Regions from separate parts of the Streptomyces antibioticus genome, predicted to be linked through region 2. Evidence: riboswitches for the same ligand, from Rfam matches in the RefSeq annotation. Region 2 holds a riboswitch; each other region holds the start of a gene.

Region 1 (5,333 bases), 3.3 Mb from region 2:
CCCCCGCCGGCCGGGACGGCCTCGCCGCGATCCTCGCCCGGCCCTCCCGCACCCTCGTCGGACTCGACTTCGACGGCACCCTCGCCCCCATCGTCGAGAACCCCGACGACGCCCGCGCCCACCCCGACACCCTCGCCGCGCTCACCGCGCTGGCCCCGAAGGTCGCCGCCGTCGCCGTCGTCACCGGCCGCCCCGCCGAGGTCGCCGTGCGCAACGGCGGGTTCGCGGGCGTGCCGGGGCTTGAGCACCTCACCGTCCTCGGGCACTACGGCGCCGAACGATGGGACGCCCGCACCGGCGCCCTCACCGCCCCGCCCCCGCACCCGGGTGTCGCCGCCGTCCGCGCCGAACTCCCCGGGATCCTCGCCGCCGCCGGCGACCGGCCGGGCGTCCGGGTCGAGGAGAAGGGCGGCCGGGCCCTCGCCGTCCACACCCGGCGCGCCGACGACCCGCAGGCCGCCTTCGAGGAACTGCGCGCGCCCCTCGGCGACCTCGCCGCCCGGCACGGGCTGATCGTGGAGCCCGGCCGGATGGTCCTCGAACTGCGCCCGCCGGGCATGGACAAGGGCGTCGCCCTGCTCGACCACGTCCGCGAGACCGGCGCCGGGTCGGTCCTCTACGCCGGGGACGACCTCGGCGACCTGCCCGCCTTCGCCGCCGTGGAGAAACTCCGCGCCGACGGCGTCCCCGGCCTGCTGGTGTGCAGTGGCAGCACCGAGGTCACCGAACTCGCGGAGCGCGCGGACCTCGTGGTCGACGGGCCCGCCGGGGTCGTGGCGCTGCTGCGGGAGCTGGCGGCCCGGTCCGGTCAGCCCGGCTGACCCTCCCGCAGCGCCTCCAACTGGTCCAGGAACCAGCGGGCCGGGGGCAGCGCGGTCGCCGCCGCCGCCAGTCGTTTGGTGCGCTCGGCCCGCTCCTCCGGCCCCATCCCCAGCGCCTCGTGCAGGGCACGGGCGGTCTCCAGGACGTCGTACGGGTTGACGACGAGGGCGTCCTCGCCCAGCTCCCAGTAGGCGCCCGCCTCCCGGGACAGCACCAGCGCGCAGCCCTCGTCGGAGACCACCGGGATCTCCTTGGCGACCAGGTTCATCCCGTCCCGGATCGGGTTGACCAGGGCCACGTCCGCGAGGCGGTAGGCGGCCAGGGAGCGGGCGAAGTCGTCCTTGACGTGCAGGACGACCGGGGTCCAGCCGGGGGTGCCGTACGTCTTGTTGATCTCCGTGGCCAGGCGCCGCACCTCGGCCGTGTAGTCGCGGTAGACGGCCAGGTCCTGCCGGGAGGGGTAGGCGAAGGCCACGTGGACGACGCGCTCGCGCCACTCCTCGTGGTCGTCGAGGAGCTGCCGGTAGGCCAGCAGGCCGCGCACGATGTTCTTGGACAGCTCGGTGCGGTCGACGCGCACGATGGTCCTGCGGTCCGTGCCGCCGATCTCCTCGCGGAGGGCGGTGATCCGTTCCTCGACGTCCGGGCGGTGCGCGCGCTCCCGCAGGAAGTCGGCGTCGGCGCCGAGGCCGTGGACGCCCACCCGGGTGCTTCCCGTACCCCCGGCGAACTCCGCCGCGCAGGCGGTGAAGGCGTCCGCCCAGCGCCGGGTGAGGAACCCCAGCCGGTCCGCGCCGAGCATGCCGCGCAGCAACTGCTCGCGGATGTCCGACGGGAGCAGCGCGAAGTAGTCCACCGGGGCCCACGGGGTGTGCGAGAAGTGGCCGATGCGCAGGTCGGGGCGGAGTTCGCGGAGCATCCCCGGCACCAGGCACAGGTGGTAGTCCTGCACCAGGACCGCCGCCCCCGGGGCCGCCTCCTCCGCCAGCGCCTCGGCGAAGGCCCGGTTGTAGATCTCGTACGACGCCCACTGGCGCCGGAACTCCGCGTCGAAGACCGGCTCCAGCGGGGTCTGGTACAGCAGGTGGTGGATGAACCAGAGCACGGAGTTCGCGATGCCGTTGTAGGCGTCGGCGTGCACGTCGGCCGGGACGGGCAGCATCCGCACGCCCTCCTCGCCGACCCCGCGCCGGACGGCCTCGCGGTCGCCGTCGGAGAGCGCGGAGCAGACCCACAGGGCGCCCGCGTCCGGCCCGATCGCCGACAGCCCGGAGACCAGCCCGCCGCCTCCCCGTCTCGCGTCCAGCGAACCGTCCTCACGAACGGTGTAGGAGACCGGCCCGCGATTGGACGCGACCAGCACCTGGGCACCCCGAGCAGCGGCAGCATCGTGCGTGGTAGCCATACGCCTCAACCTAGCCCGCCACGGAAACGCTCAAACGTACGGTCACGACGAGCGGAGGGTCCGTATCAGGCCGTGTCCGGGGCCGTATACGGCGGGCGGGGCGTGTTACGCGGGTGGGGGGACGGTGGGCCTCGCCCGAGGGGTCCGTGGCGGTGGGCCGGTTCCGGGGCCGGGGGGTTACGCGACCTTGCGGGACTGGTACTCCGCCATCTCCGCCATCGGGGGGCGTTCCTCCATGTCGACCGAGTAGGTGTGGGGTTCGAAGCCGGACGGGCCGCGTTCGAACTGGGTGAGGGACGGGCGGATCAGGTGGCCGCGGGCCAAGCGGAGCTGGGCCGTGCGGTAGATCGCCGCCGCCATCCGGCCGAGGGCCTGGCCGTCCTGGTGGCGGTGCTTGCGCACCCCCACGTCGACCTGGGCGAGCGCGTCGAGGCCCACCAGGTGCAGGGCGTCGACCAGCATGCCCAGCTCGACGCCGTAGCCGACGGGGAAGGGGAGCTGTTCCAGCAGGCCGCGGCGGGCCGCGTACTCGCCGCCCAGCGGCTGCACGAACCCGGCGAGCTGCGGCCAGTGCATGTTGAGCAGCGGCCGGGCCATCAGCTCGGTCACCCGGCCGCCCTGGCCCGCGGCACCGGCGAGCGGACGGTCGTACATGCCCTTGACGAGGTCCACGCCCGGGTCGGTGAGCAGGGGGCCCACGATGCCCGAGACGAAGTCGGAGGAGAACTCCCTGAGGTCGGCGTCGATGAAACAGACGATGTCCCCGCTCGTGACGAGCAGGGAGCGCCACAGCACCTCGCCCTTCCCGGGCACGGCGGGGACGCTCGGCAGGATGGTGTCCCGGTGGACGACCCGGGCGCCCGCCGCGGCCGCCACCTGGGCGGTGCGGTCGGTCGACCCCGAGTCGACGACGACTATCTCGTCGACCAGCGGGACCTGCTGCATGAGGTCGTGACGGATGATCGCGACGATGTCGCCGACCGTCTCCTCCTCGTTCAGCGCGGGCAGGACCACGGAGACCGACTGACCCGTGGCCCGCTTCGCGGCCATGATCCGGTGCAGCGGGCGATCGGCCAGGGACCAGGAGCGGGTGGTCAGCCAGCGCTCGACTTCTTCCAGCACGGTCTGCGGCTCCTCACTGTCGTGATCACACCGGGTGCACGGGGGGTGACCGTGTGATCCATCTCGCGGTTCGGACGACTATCTCAACTGTCCTGGCCTTCGGTTACAGTCTTGAACAACGCGGGTGACCATCGCATGTCCGGGGTCGCCGGCGTTCACAACTGAATACCGCTCATCCAGAGGGGCAGAGGGATACGGCCCGATGAAGCCCCGGCAACCCACCTAGACCGGTCTCGTTCACCACACGCGAGGCTCCCGGCGAGGGAAGGTGCCAAATCCGTCTCACGGCGAGATGCGTCGTGAGGAAGATGAGGAGAAAGGGCCTCGCCTCACATGGCTGCGCAGACTGTTGCAAGCACCACGAATCCCACGGTCGACCTGGGCCCCGCCGCCGCGCTGAGCTGCCGCGAGTGCGGCCACCGCGTGCCCCTCGGCCCGCTCTTCGCCTGCGAGGAGTGTTTCGGCCCGCTCGAGATCGCGTACGACTTCTCCTCCTACGACACCGAGGAGCTGCGCAAGCGCATCGAGGCGGGACCCGCGAACATCTGGCGCTACGCCCCGCTGCTGCCCGTCCCGGCCGACGTGGCGGACAAGCCGAACCTCAACCCCGGCTGGACCCACCTCGTCAAGGCCGACAACCTGGCCCGCGAACTCGGCGTCACCGGCGGCCTGTACGTGAAGGACGACTCCGGCAACCCGACGCACTCCTTCAAGGACCGCGTCGTCGCGCAGGCCATCGAGGCCGCGCGCGCCTTCGGCTTCACCACCCTGTCCTGCTCCTCCACCGGCAACCTCGCGGGCGCGGTCGGCGCCGCCGCGGCCCGCGCCGGTTTCCGCTCCTGCGTGTTCATCCCGCACGACCTGGAGCAGGGCAAGGTCGTCATGGCCGCGGTCTACGGCGGTGAACTCGTCGGCATCGAGGGCAACTACGACGACGTGAACCGCTTCTGCTCCGAGCTGATCGGCGACACCGCCGGCGAGGGCTGGGGCTTCGTCAACGTCAACCTGCGGCCGTACTACGCCGAGGGCTCCAAGACGCTGGCGTACGAGATCTGCGAGCAGCTCGGCTGGCGGCTGCCCGACCAGCTCGTGGTGCCGATCGCCTCCGGCTCCCAGCTCACGAAGATCGACAAGGGCCTCCAGGAGCTGATCAAGCTGGGGCTCGTCGAGGACAGGCCGTACAAGATCTTCGGCGCGCAGGCCGAGGGCTGCTCGCCGGTGTCCGTGGCCTACAAGGCCGGCCATGACGTCGTACGGCCGCAGAAGCCGGACACCATCGCCAAGTCGCTCGCCATCGGCAACCCGGCGGACGGCCCGTACGTCCTCGACATCGCCCGGCGCACCGGCGGCGCGGTGGAGGACGTGACCGACGAGCAGATCGTGGACGCGATCAAGCTGCTGGCGCGGACCGAGGGGATCTTCGCGGAGACGGCGGGCGGGGTCACCGTCGGCGTCACCCGCAAGCTCATCGAGAACGGCCTGCTGGACCCGGCGAAGACCACGGTCGTCCTGAACACGGGCGACGGCCTCAAGACCCTCGACGCGGTGGCCGGCACCGGCCTCACCGCCACCATCCGTCCGAACCTCGACTCCTTCCGAGAGGCTGGCCTCGCATGAGCGTGACCGTTCGCATCCCCACCATCCTGCGCACCTACACCGGTGGGCAGGCCGAGGTGTCCGCCGACGGGGCGACCCTCGGGGAGGTCATCTCCGACCTGGAGAAGAACCACACCGGGATCGCCGCCCGCGTCCTGGACGACCAGGGCAAGCTGCGCCGGTTCGTCAACGTGTACGTCAACGACGACGACGTCCGCTTCGAGCAGGGCCTGGAGACGGCGACCCCGGACGGTGCCGGCGTCTCGATCATCCCGGCCGTCGCCGGCGGCTGACCGGTGGTTGACCGGCGTTCAGTACCCGCCGGTAGTAACCGTCGGTAACAGCGATTACCGAGCGTTCATCGAATTGCCCCCTCCGTAAGAGAAGC
Region 2 (5,333 bases):
CGACACCGCCACCTCCGCCAGCGTCCTGCCGATCCGCCCCAACGGCGACCGGCCCTCGCTGCACCTCCTCGGCGCCAACATCACCTACGGCCCGGACGACGTCCCCTGGGACGCCCTCGCGCGGGCCACCCATCTGCACCTCGGCGGCCCCGAGCTGATCGGCGTCGACGTCGCCGCGCGCATCCTGTCGTACGCCCGGGACCACGGTGTCGTCACCTCCGTCGACCTGCTCGCGCCGGGTGTCCTCGGCAGCTTCGAGCAGATCGAGGCGGCCCTGCCGTACATCGACCACTTCCTGCCCAACGAGGACCAGGTGCGCGGCTTCACCGGCGAGGACGACCTGCTGACGGGGGCGCGCAAGCTGCTCGCCGCCGGGGCCGGTGTCGTCGCCGTCACCCGCGGCGGGGAGGGCGCGCTCGTGGTCACGCAGGACGGCGCGGAGCCGGTGCCCGCGTTCGTCGTGGACGTCGTCGACACCACCGGCTGCGGCGACGCGTTCTCCGCGGGCTATCTGCGGGGCGTGAGCCTCGGCCGTACGCCGGGGGACGCCGCCGTGCTCGGCAGCGCCGCGGCGGCGCTCGTCGCCCAGGGCCTCGGCAGCGACCACGGCACGTTCGACCTCGCGGCGGCCGACGCGTTCGCCGCGACGGCGACCTGCCGTGCGTGACCTGCCATGCGTGACCCGGCACCGGCGACTTGTGCGCGGGGCCCTTCCCGCCCCTCGCCGACTCACCTGGTGGACGACCCCTTGACGCCGCGCGAGGCCGGATCGACACTCGGTACGGGAATCCTAGTGAACGGGTAGGGAATCATGGGGCGACAGGAGCCGGCCACCGGCCGAGCGAGCCGTACGTCATGGTCGTCGCCCCTTCTGACCTCCCGCCGTCACATCGACCTCCAGCGCGTGTGCAGCGCGATCAGCGCCCAGCGCTGAGCCGGCCGCCCCTACCGCGCCCTCCGCCCCGGTGATGCCCCCTGGGCACCACCCGCCCGGCGCGCGGCCGCACGGTCCCCCCGTTCCGTCGTCCTCCGTCGTCGCATCCGCCGCGCGCCGGTCCGCCGCGCGCGCCGCCCCCGGGGAGAGTCATGTCCTTCACACCACCGGCCGCCCGGCTGACGGTCCGTTCCGTCCCCGTCTTCCGGGGCCGTATCGGCAGTGACGCCCGCAGCGGCCACTACGCCGTGCCGCGCCGCTACCGACTCCATCTGTCCGCCGCCGACCCCGACGGGCTGCGCATCGCCGTCACCCACAGCCTCCTCGGCCTGGAACGGGCCTGTCCCGTCACGTTCCTGCCCGCCGTCCCCGACTGTCCCGACGGCGGCCACTCCGCGCTGCGCCCGCTCTACGACGCCAGCGCCCACCACTACACCGGACCCGCCGTCGCGCCCGTGCTCAGCGACGACTGGTCGGGCCGGATCGTCTCCACCCACGGCCCCGACATCGCCCGCGACCTCGCCCGGCGCTTCGGCGGCGGCCGGACCGCGCTGTACCCGTGCGGCGCCGAGTCCGAGATCGACGCCGTCGAGCGGATGTGCGCCCAGGGCATCGAGCGGGCCGCGCAGCGCGCCGGTACGGCCGGCACCGGCGACGAGGAACGCGCCGCCGCGCTCGACACCCTGCTCCACACCCTCGGCGTGCTGGACCAGGGACTGCGCGTGCAGCCGTACCTGATCGGCGATCAGATCACCGCCGCCGACGTGGAGTTGTGGGTCGCGCTGGTGCAGCTCGACACCGTGCACCGCCATCATCTCGACGCGTCCGCCGTGCAGCGCATCGCCGGCCACCCCGCCCTGTGGGCCCACGCCCGCCGGCTCGCCGCGCACCCCGCGTTCGGCGCGCACCTCGACCTCGACGGCATCGCCCGCCGCCACCACGCCCGTTGTCAGGGCCTGGAGGCCGCGGGCGCCGCCGTGCAGATCCTGGACTGGGCCGCCCACATCGCGCCGGCCCCGTAACCGCCCCGGGACGCGGGGCCGTTGCGGCCCCGCAGCCGTTCCAGCACGTGGACCGGCGTTGACATTCGTTCGGGTGCCTGTCTTTACTTACGGCCCAGAACGGTCATGAGCGTCAGCGACAAGCCCTGGCTTGCTGACCGGCAACCCTCGCATCGCGGTGGGGTGCCCCAGGTGACGACCGGACCGGATGACGTGACCGCACGGATCCGGTAAGCGCGAGGGCCCCTGCGGGGGCCGCACGAGTGACGGAGAGTCCCATGTACGCAGCTCCCAGGACGGCGCCCCGCCGCCTTCGGGGCTGCGTCCGTCCGTCCGCGCAGCAGCCCCTCGTCGCCGACCGGGCCGTCGATCTGCTCCGCGTGAACAGCGCACTGTGTACCGCACCGGGCCGTGCCCGCTGTCGGGGCTGACACCAGCAGACCCGGCACCACCGCAGCACATTCCCCTCGCCCCGCCGCGTTCCCGACGCACACCGCCCGAGCGGTGAGCCGTCCACCGCAGCCCCACCCCGGTTCTCCGTACACGACCGTGCGCCGCGCGCCCTCCCGCGGCCGCCACCACGGCCGTGCCCGTCCGGGGTGCCCGACTTCCGCCGGAGCCCCTCATGAGCGAACCCCCAGGCGTCGCGACCCTCGACGCGAAGCCCATAGCCGACACCCCGTCAAAACAGCTCTCAGCACAGCGCGTTCAGCCGCTACGACGACCCGGACGCTGGATCGCCACCGCGATCGTCCTGGTCCTGGTCGCCCAGTTCGCGCACGGCCTGATCGCCAACCCGTTCTACCAGTGGGACCGCTTCGGCTACTGGTTCCTGCGGCCCGTCATCCTCGACGGACTGCTGATCACCCTGGAAGTCGCCGCCTACAGCGCGGTGCTCGGCCTTCTCGGCGGCATCCTGCTCGCCCTCGCCCGGCTCTCCAGGAGCCCGGTGCTGCGCGCGGTGAGCTGGACCTACGTCTGGGCCCTGCGGTCCATCCCGCTGATCGTCGTCCTGCTCTTCCTCTACAACTTCAGTGCCCTGTACCAGACGTTGAGCGTCGGCGTCCCCTTCGGACCGGCCTTCTTCACCTTCGACGAGTCCCGGCTCGCCACCGACATGGTGATCGCCGTCGTCGGCCTCAGCCTCAACGAGGCCGCCTACGCCGCCGAGGTCGTCCGCGGCGGCATCCTCTCCGTCGACCAGGGCCAGCACGAGGCGTCCGCCGCGCTCGGCCTGCCCAAGAGCTACCAGTTCCGCAAGATCGTCTTCCCGCAGGCGCTGCGCTCGATCGTCCCCAACTACGTCAACCAGCTCATCGGCCTCATCAAGGCCACCTCCCTGGTCTTCTACGTGTCCCTGCTCGACCTGTTCGGCACCGCGCAGACCATGGGCTCCACCTACCCCGGCGACATCGTGCCGCTGCTGCTCGTGGTCACCGTCTGGTACCTGATCCTGACCAGCCTGGTGTCCGTCGCCCAGTTCTACGTCGAGCGGTACTACGCCCGGGGCGCCACCCGCTCCCTGCCGCCGACGCCGTTGCAGAAACTGCGGACCGGGTTCACCGACCTGCGCGCCCGCATCCGCCGGGAGGCCGCCGTATGACCACCGAGACCGCCGAGGCGACCACCGCCCCCGGGGCGAGCGTGCCCGCCGCCGTCGAGGTGCACGACGTGCACAAGTGGTACGGCGCCCACCGCGTCCTGGACGGCGTGAACCTGACCGTACGGCCCGGCGAGGTCACCGTGATCCTCGGCCCGTCCGGCTCCGGGAAGTCCACCCTGCTCCGGGTCATCAACCACCTGGAGAAGCCGGAGATCGGCCATGTCAGCATCAACGGCGAGCCGATCGGCGTCCGCCGGCACGGCGGCCGGCTGCGCGAGCTGAGCGAACGCGCCATCCTCACCCAGCGCAGCCGCATCGGCTTCGTCTTCCAGAACTTCAACCTCTTCCCGCACCTCACCGTGCTGGACAACATCGCCGCCGCCCCCGTCGCCACCGGCAAGCTCAGCCGCCCCGCCGCCCAGGAACTCGCCCGCGAACTCCTCGACCGGGTCGGCCTCGCCGACAAGGCCGGCGCCTACCCCCGCCAGCTCTCCGGCGGCCAGCAGCAGCGCGTCGCCATCGCCCGCGCCCTCGCGCTGCGCCCCGGCGTCATCCTCTTCGACGAGCCCACCTCGGCCCTCGACCCCGAACTCGTCGGCGAGGTCCTCGCGGTCATCAAGGACCTGGCGACCAGCGGCACCACCCTGGTCATCGTCACCCACGAGGTCGGCTTCGCCCGCGAGGTCGCCGACCGCGTCGTCTTCATCGACGGCGGCCGGATCGTCGAACAGGGCCCGCCCGCCGAGGTCCTCGACAAGCCGCAGCACGAGCGCACCCGGGACTTCCTGAGCAAGGTCCTCTGACCCGCGCGCAACCCGGGCGCACCCCGCGCGCACCCCCTGATCTCCCCCACGCACCACCCCGCACCACCCCGCCCCCACACCACCACCCTCTCTCACCCAGCACCAAAGGACGGCCCATGTCTGCCCACGTCACCCGACGCAGCCTGATACGCGGCATCACCGCGGCGACCGCGGTCGCCACCCTCGCCACCGGGCTCGCCGCCTGCGGTGGGGACAGCGACGCCGCCACCACGACCGACAGCGCCGCCGCCGGGGGCGTGACCGTCGGCCGCGTGTCCAACGGCGCCGCCAAGGAGACCACCATCAAGGTCTCGGAGGTGAAGTCCATCAGCGCCAAGCTGCCGGACGCCGTGAAGAAGAGCGGCAAGCTCACCATCGGCGTCGGCGCCCTGCCCTCCGGCTTCGCCCCGCTGGCCTACGTCGGCGACGACCAGAAGACCCTCACCGGCGCCGAGCCCGACCTCGGCCGACTGGTGGCGGCGGTCCTCGGCCTGGAGCCCGAGACCAAGAACTTCACCTGGGAGAACCTGTTCGTCGGCATCGACAGCGGCAAGGTCGACGTGGCCTTCTCCAACGTCACCGACACCGAGGAGCGCAAGAAGAAGTACGAGTTCGCCTCCTACCGCCAGGACAACCTCGGCTGGGAGGTGAAGAAGTCCAGCACCTGGAAGTTCGACGGCGACTACAAGAACCTCGCGGGACTCACCGTCTCCGTCGGCTCCGGCACCAACCAGGAGAAGATCCTGCTGGAGTGGAAGAAGAAGCTGGAGAGCGAGGGCAAGAAGCTCACCGTCAAGTACTACCCGGACCGCAACGGCACCTATCTCGCCCTCAACAGCGGCAAGATCGACGCCTACTTCGGCCCCAACCCCGGCATCGCCTACAACGTCGCCAAGACCGCGGGCACGGCCAACGCGACCGCCAACGCGGGCACCTTCTCCGGCGCGGGCGAGACCCTCCAGGGCCTGATCGCCGCCACCGCGAAGAAGGAC
Region 3 (5,333 bases), 4.8 Mb from region 2:
CCATCAAGCGCCTGCCGCACGGTGAGTTCATCGAGGTGCACGAGCCGCTCAGCCAGGAGCAGCTCTACACGCTCACGGCCCACGAGCAGTACGAGCCGGTCGCGATCGGCGCCACGGTCGACGAGAACGGCGTCGAGCGCAAGGTGAAGGCCACCGAGAAGCTGCGTGCCAAGATCAGCGGCGCGTACTTCGGCGAGGACCAGCAGATCCCCAAGCCGACCGTCGAGGAGTACAAGGAGATCACGAGCGGCCACGGCCACCACTGATCACCAGGCGTCGCCACGCCCTGAGTGAAGGGCCCCGTCCGGTCTTCGGACGGGGCCCTTCGCCGTGTCCGCGGGCTGGATAGGGTGGGATCACACCCTGTTTGCGCGAGCCAGGCTCGCCCGTACGACACCCAGGAGCGGCTATGAGCGCTGTGACCCCCGCCGGAGGCGACACCGCGGCGGTCCGTTCCTGGCCCGCCCTGCTGAACGGCCTGCTGGCCGGCCGGGACCTGTCGGCGGACGACACCGCCTGGGCGATGGACCTGATGATGCGCGGCGAGGCGACCGACGCCCAGATCGCCGGGTTCGCGGTGGCGCTGCGGGCCAAGGGCGAGACCGTCGCGGAGATCAACGGACTCGTGCGGACGATGTACGAGCACGCCAACCTGATCGAGGTGCCGGGCCGCACCGTCGACATCGTCGGCACCGGCGGCGACGGCGCCAAGACGGTGAACATCTCCACGATGTCCTCGATCGTGGTGGCCGGCACCGGCGCCAAGGTCGTCAAGCACGGCAACCGCGCCGCGTCCTCGGCCTCCGGCGCCTCGGACGTCCTGGAGAAGCTGGGCGTCAATCTGGAGCTGACGCCGAAGCGGGTGGCCGAGGTGGCCGAGGAGGCCGGCATCACCTTCTGCTTCGCCGTCAAGTTCCATCCGGCGCTGCGCCATGTGGGCGCCGCCCGCGGCCAGTTGGGCATCCGTACGGTGTTCAACGCGCTCGGTCCGCTGACCAACCCGGCGAAGGTGCGGGCGCAGGCGGTGGGGGTCGCCGATCCCCGCATGGCGCCGATCGTCGCCGGGGTCTTCGCCGAGCGCGGCCACTCCTCGCTGGTCTTCCGCGGCGACGACGGCTTCGACGAGCTGACGACCACCTCCACCTCCCGGGTCTGGGTCGTCCGTGACGGCACGGTCACCGAGGAGACCTTCGACCCGCGCGAGGTCGGCATCGAGCTGGTCCCGGTGGAGGCTCTGCGCGGCGGTGACCCGTCCTACAACGCGGAGGTCGCCCGGCGGCTCCTCGAGGGCGAGCCGGGCCCGGTGCGCGACGCCGTCCTGCTGAACTCGGCGGCGGCCCTGGTCGCCCTCGACCCGGCCGGCGGGACGCTCGCCGAGCAGATCGCCGCCGGCATGGCCCGCGCCGCCGAGTCCGTGGACTCCGGGGCGGCCCGCCGGGTCCTGGAGCGCTGGGTCACCGCCAGCAACGCCTGACGTGACGGGAATCGCCGTCCCGCGATCCGGACACGGGTTGCGGGACGGCGATCACGTCCCGTAGTTTCTGTACCAGGTCATGAGTGACAGTCATGAGGCCCCGGCCGACTGTCCGGCAACCCTCCGTCCGTGGCGGGGTGCCCCGGGTGAAGACCAGGCCGTAGGCAGCGAGGTCTACGGCAAGCGCGGGCCCCTCTCGACACCAGGGGTCCTGGTCGTTCGAGGGAGTCTTCCGTGAGCCAGCGAATGCGATAGGGCCGCCGAGCCCCGCCTCCGCGCACCCCTTTTCACTCTTCTTCCTTTCCTCTCACGGGAGTTCCGTCATGTCTGTCTCCACCGCTGCCTCCGTCCAGGACGTTTGTGCCCCGCTGCCCGTTCTGGGCTGTGATGTCACCGTCCCGCTCGTCACCGGTGGCGAGGTCACCTACGCCGCGCTCGACTACGCCGCCAGCGCACCGGCGTTGCAGCGGGTGTGGGACGACGTCGCGGCCTACGCGCCGTACTACGGCAGCGTCCACCGCGGCGCCGGCTACCTCTCGCAGCTCTCGACGGACCTGTTCGAGAACGCCCGCGCCACGGTCGCCGAGTTCCTGGACTGCCGCGCCGACGACCAGGTGGTCTTCACCCGCTCCACCACCGACTCCCTCAACCTGCTCGCCGCCGCCCTGCCCGCCGGCTGCCAGGTCTTCGTCTTCGAGACCGAGCACCACGCCTCGCTGCTGCCCTGGCGGGACGCCCGGGTCACCTACCTCGACGCCCCCCGCACCCCGGGACAGGCCGTCGAGACCCTGGAGCGGGCCCTCGCCGACCGCGACCCCTACGGCCCGGCCCTGGTCTGTGTGACCGGCGCCTCCAACGTCACCGGCGAGCTGTGGCCGGTGCGGGAGCTGGCCGCGGCCGCGCACGCCCACGGCGCCCGGATCGTCCTGGACGCCGCCCAGCTCGCCCCGCACTACCCGGTGTCCGTCCGGGACCTCGACGTCGACTGGGTCGCCTTCTCCGGGCACAAGCTGTACGCGCCCTTCGGCTCCGGTGTGCTGGCCGGCCGCGCCGACTGGCTGCGCGCGGCCGACCCCTACCTCGCGGGCGGCGGCGCGAGCCGCAGGGTCACCCGGCGCGAGGACGGGGGAGTGGACGTGGAGTGGCACGACAGCGCGGCCCGCCACGAGGCCGGCTCGCCGAACGTGATCGGCGCCTACTCCATCGCCTCGGCCTGCAAGGCGCTCACCGAGGCCGGTTTCGACACGCTGGTCGCGCGCGAGCGGCAGCTCATCGAGAAGGTGCGCACGGGCCTCGCCGATGTGCCGGAGGTGCGGATCCTGTCGCTCTTCGGCGACGACGCGCCCCGGGTCGGGGTGATCTCCTTCGTCGTCGACGGCTGGAACAGCTCCCACTTCGCCGCCGCGCTGTCCGCCGAGTACGGCATCGGCGTCCGCGACGGCCTGTTCTGCGCCCACCCGCTGGTGCGCACCCTGCTGGGCGGTGCCCCCGAGGCGCAGGGCGAGTGCGGGGCCCCCGAGGCGGCGCCGGGCGAGAAGTCCCTCAACGCCATCCGGGTGAGCTTCGGCGCCGGGACGCCCGACGAGCACGTGGACCGCTTCGTGGCGGCCGTGCGGGAACTGGTCACCGACGGCGCGCGGTGGACGTACCGCACGCAGGACGGCCGCTGCGTCCCGGCGGTCTGAGCTCGGTCTTCCGCAGGGGGCGGCGTCAGGCGGTCACACGGTCAGGAGTCCAGGCCGATCGCGAACGCCGCCTCCAGGTCGTGCTGCGAGTACGTCCGGAACGCCACGTGCGTGTCCGTCGCCTCCACGCCGGGGATCTTGCTGATGCTGCCGGGGATCACGTCGGCCAGGTCGTCGTGCCGCTTCACCCGCACCATGGCGATCAGGTCGTAGGTCCCGGTGACGGAGAAGACCTCGCTGACGCTCTCCAGCGAGGCGATCCGCTCGGCGATCTCGGGGATCCGGTCCACGCTGGTCTTGATGAGGACGATCGCGGTGATCACGGCTGGTTCTCTCCCTCGGGGGCCGGAGCGGGCGTGGCCCTCACTCTAGTCCCAGGACGAAACCGCGCCCACGCGTAGCCGAGGCCCAGGCCGAAGCCCACCAGGTGCGCCAGATAGGCCACGCCGGGGCCCTGGGGCGCCCGTCCCGCCGCCACCCACTGGAGGGCCGCCCAGCAGGGCAGCACGACCCAGGCGGGGAAGCGCAGCGGCAGGAAGAACAGGAACGGCAGAAGACTGGTCACCCGCGCCCGGGGGAACAGGTACAGAAACGCGCCCAGCACCGCGGAGATCGCCCCCGACGCCCCCACCAGCGAGGCCGGCGACCCGGCGTTGGCCGCGGCGTACCCCAGCAGCGCCAGGTAGCCGCAGCCGACGTAGAACAGCGTGAACTGGACGCGGCCCATCCGTTCCTCGGTCATCACGCCGAAGACGTAGAGGAAGAGCATGTTGCCCAGGAGGTGCACCCAGCTACCGTGGATGAACAGCGCCGTCGCCGGGGTCAGCGCGGCCCGCGGGGAGTCCGCGAACAGTTCCACCGGGATCACCCCCCAGCGGCGGAAATAGGCGCGCTGGGCGGCGAGCAGGGCGTCGCCGGAGCCGTAGGCGGGATCGAGGCCCGCGGCCGGGCCCAGCACGAAGATCGCGGAGCACACGGCGATCAGCACGTGCGTCACCGGCGCCCGTCGGAACGCGGCGCCGAGGGGGCCGCTCCACTTGCCGATCATGAACACAGAGCATGACGTAACGGGACGCACTCGCCCGTACCGCCTCGCCGCCGTGGACGGACGGGCGGTGAGGACCCGCCAGGCCGTAGGGTTACGAGCCATACACGGCGGGGAGCCTCCGGCCCGACCCGTTCGTACCAGCGACACCAGCGACCCGACACCAGAAGGAGCGGACAGTCACCATGACGGTTCCCCTGCCGACCGCCACCACCCGGTGGCGCTGCACCCTGTGCGGCAACCTCACCCGGTTCGACGTCACGCGTTCGTCGAAGGCCGTCGAGTACGTCCACCTCGACCTGGCGGGCGAGCCCAAGGTGGAGGAGCGCGAGGTGGTCAGTGAGACCATCGAGTCGGTGCGGTGCCGCTGGTGCAACGCCGTGGACCAGGTGGAACTCGTGGATCGGCCGGGCGCCGGCTCCTGACCGGAGCCGGCCCCGTACACGTATTGGGGTGTGACGGATGGTGGAGAGCGCAGGCGGGGGGCCGGGCGACGGCGCCGCTGAGGTGCTCGACCGTCCGCTGCCCGACGGGGTGCGCCGCCGGGTCGTGCAGATCGTCTCGGACGGCTTCGGCGGGCTGACCGTCGGCGAACTGCCCGCGCAGTTGCGGCAGTACGCCCGGTTCGCCCCGAACCGCCGGGCGAAGTTCGCGGGCAACGCGATGGCGGCCGCGCTGGAGACCGACGCGCTGTTCCGGCAGCGCATCGCCGAGAAGTTCAGAGAAGCCCAGCCGGAGCTGTCCGGCGCCCTCGACTCCGGCTCGCCGACCCCGGCCGCGGACCCGCTCGACGTGGCGGCCGCGGCCTATGTGCTGCGGCCCGTCGGCTGGGTGAAGCTGGTCACCGCGGCGGGCGAGGAGGCCCAGCGGGCGGACGCCGAGCGCGTCGACGACGAGACGCGGGCCGAACTGGCGCGGCTGCGCGAGGAACTGGACCGCGCCCGGGAGCAGAGCCGGGCGGACACCGAGCGGCTGCGCACCGAGCTGGACGCGGCGCGCAAGGAGACGGAGTCCCTGCACCGCAAGCTGCGTTCGGCCCTCAGCGACGTGAAGCGGGGCGAGGCGGCCCTGCGCAAGGTGCAGGCCGAGACGGAGGCCGTGCGCGCCGAGGGGCAGACCCAGGTGTCCG

The links. Region 2 has a riboswitch for S-adenosylmethionine ahead of AFM16_RS33115 (amino acid ABC transporter permease). Riboswitches for the same ligand answer to the same signal wherever they lie in the genome.
Region 1: linked by a shared signal. The riboswitch ahead of thrC (threonine synthase) and the one ahead of AFM16_RS33115 (amino acid ABC transporter permease) in region 2 are both predicted to bind S-adenosylmethionine.
Region 3: linked by a shared signal. The riboswitch ahead of AFM16_RS11225 (aminotransferase class V-fold PLP-dependent enzyme) and the one ahead of AFM16_RS33115 (amino acid ABC transporter permease) in region 2 are both predicted to bind S-adenosylmethionine.

The regions. Positions count from the first base shown of each region.
Region 1 covers NZ_CM007717.1:4,028,962-4,034,294, reverse strand. Annotated here, with positions in the region: gene otsB (trehalose-phosphatase) at 1-821, shown strand, start outside; gene AFM16_RS18070 (alpha,alpha-trehalose-phosphate synthase (UDP-forming)) at 809-2,227, opposite strand; gene AFM16_RS18065 (glucosyl-3-phosphoglycerate synthase) at 2,405-3,349, opposite strand; SAM riboswitch class I at 3,519-3,664, shown strand; gene thrC (threonine synthase) at 3,683-4,966, shown strand; gene AFM16_RS18055 (ubiquitin-like small modifier protein 1) at 4,963-5,238, shown strand.
Region 2 covers NZ_CM007717.1:7,288,499-7,293,831, forward strand. Annotated here, with positions in the region: gene AFM16_RS33105 (carbohydrate kinase family protein) at 1-667, shown strand, start outside; gene AFM16_RS40685 (putative leader peptide) at 812-934, shown strand; gene AFM16_RS33110 (glutathione S-transferase C-terminal domain-containing protein) at 1,087-1,956, shown strand; SAM riboswitch class IV at 2,058-2,178, shown strand; gene AFM16_RS33115 (amino acid ABC transporter permease) at 2,561-3,538, shown strand; gene AFM16_RS33120 (amino acid ABC transporter ATP-binding protein) at 3,535-4,341, shown strand; gene AFM16_RS33125 (transporter substrate-binding domain-containing protein) at 4,458-5,333, shown strand, end outside.
Region 3 covers NZ_CM007717.1:2,511,920-2,517,252, reverse strand. Annotated here, with positions in the region: gene qcrB (cytochrome bc1 complex cytochrome b subunit) at 1-266, shown strand, start outside; gene trpD (anthranilate phosphoribosyltransferase) at 410-1,474, shown strand; SAM riboswitch class IV at 1,550-1,666, shown strand; gene AFM16_RS11225 (aminotransferase class V-fold PLP-dependent enzyme) at 1,798-3,159, shown strand; gene AFM16_RS11220 (Lrp/AsnC family transcriptional regulator) at 3,201-3,482, opposite strand; gene AFM16_RS11215 (rhomboid family intramembrane serine protease) at 3,479-4,207, opposite strand; gene AFM16_RS11210 (hypothetical protein) at 4,390-4,629, shown strand; gene AFM16_RS11205 (NYN domain-containing protein) at 4,667-5,333, shown strand, end outside.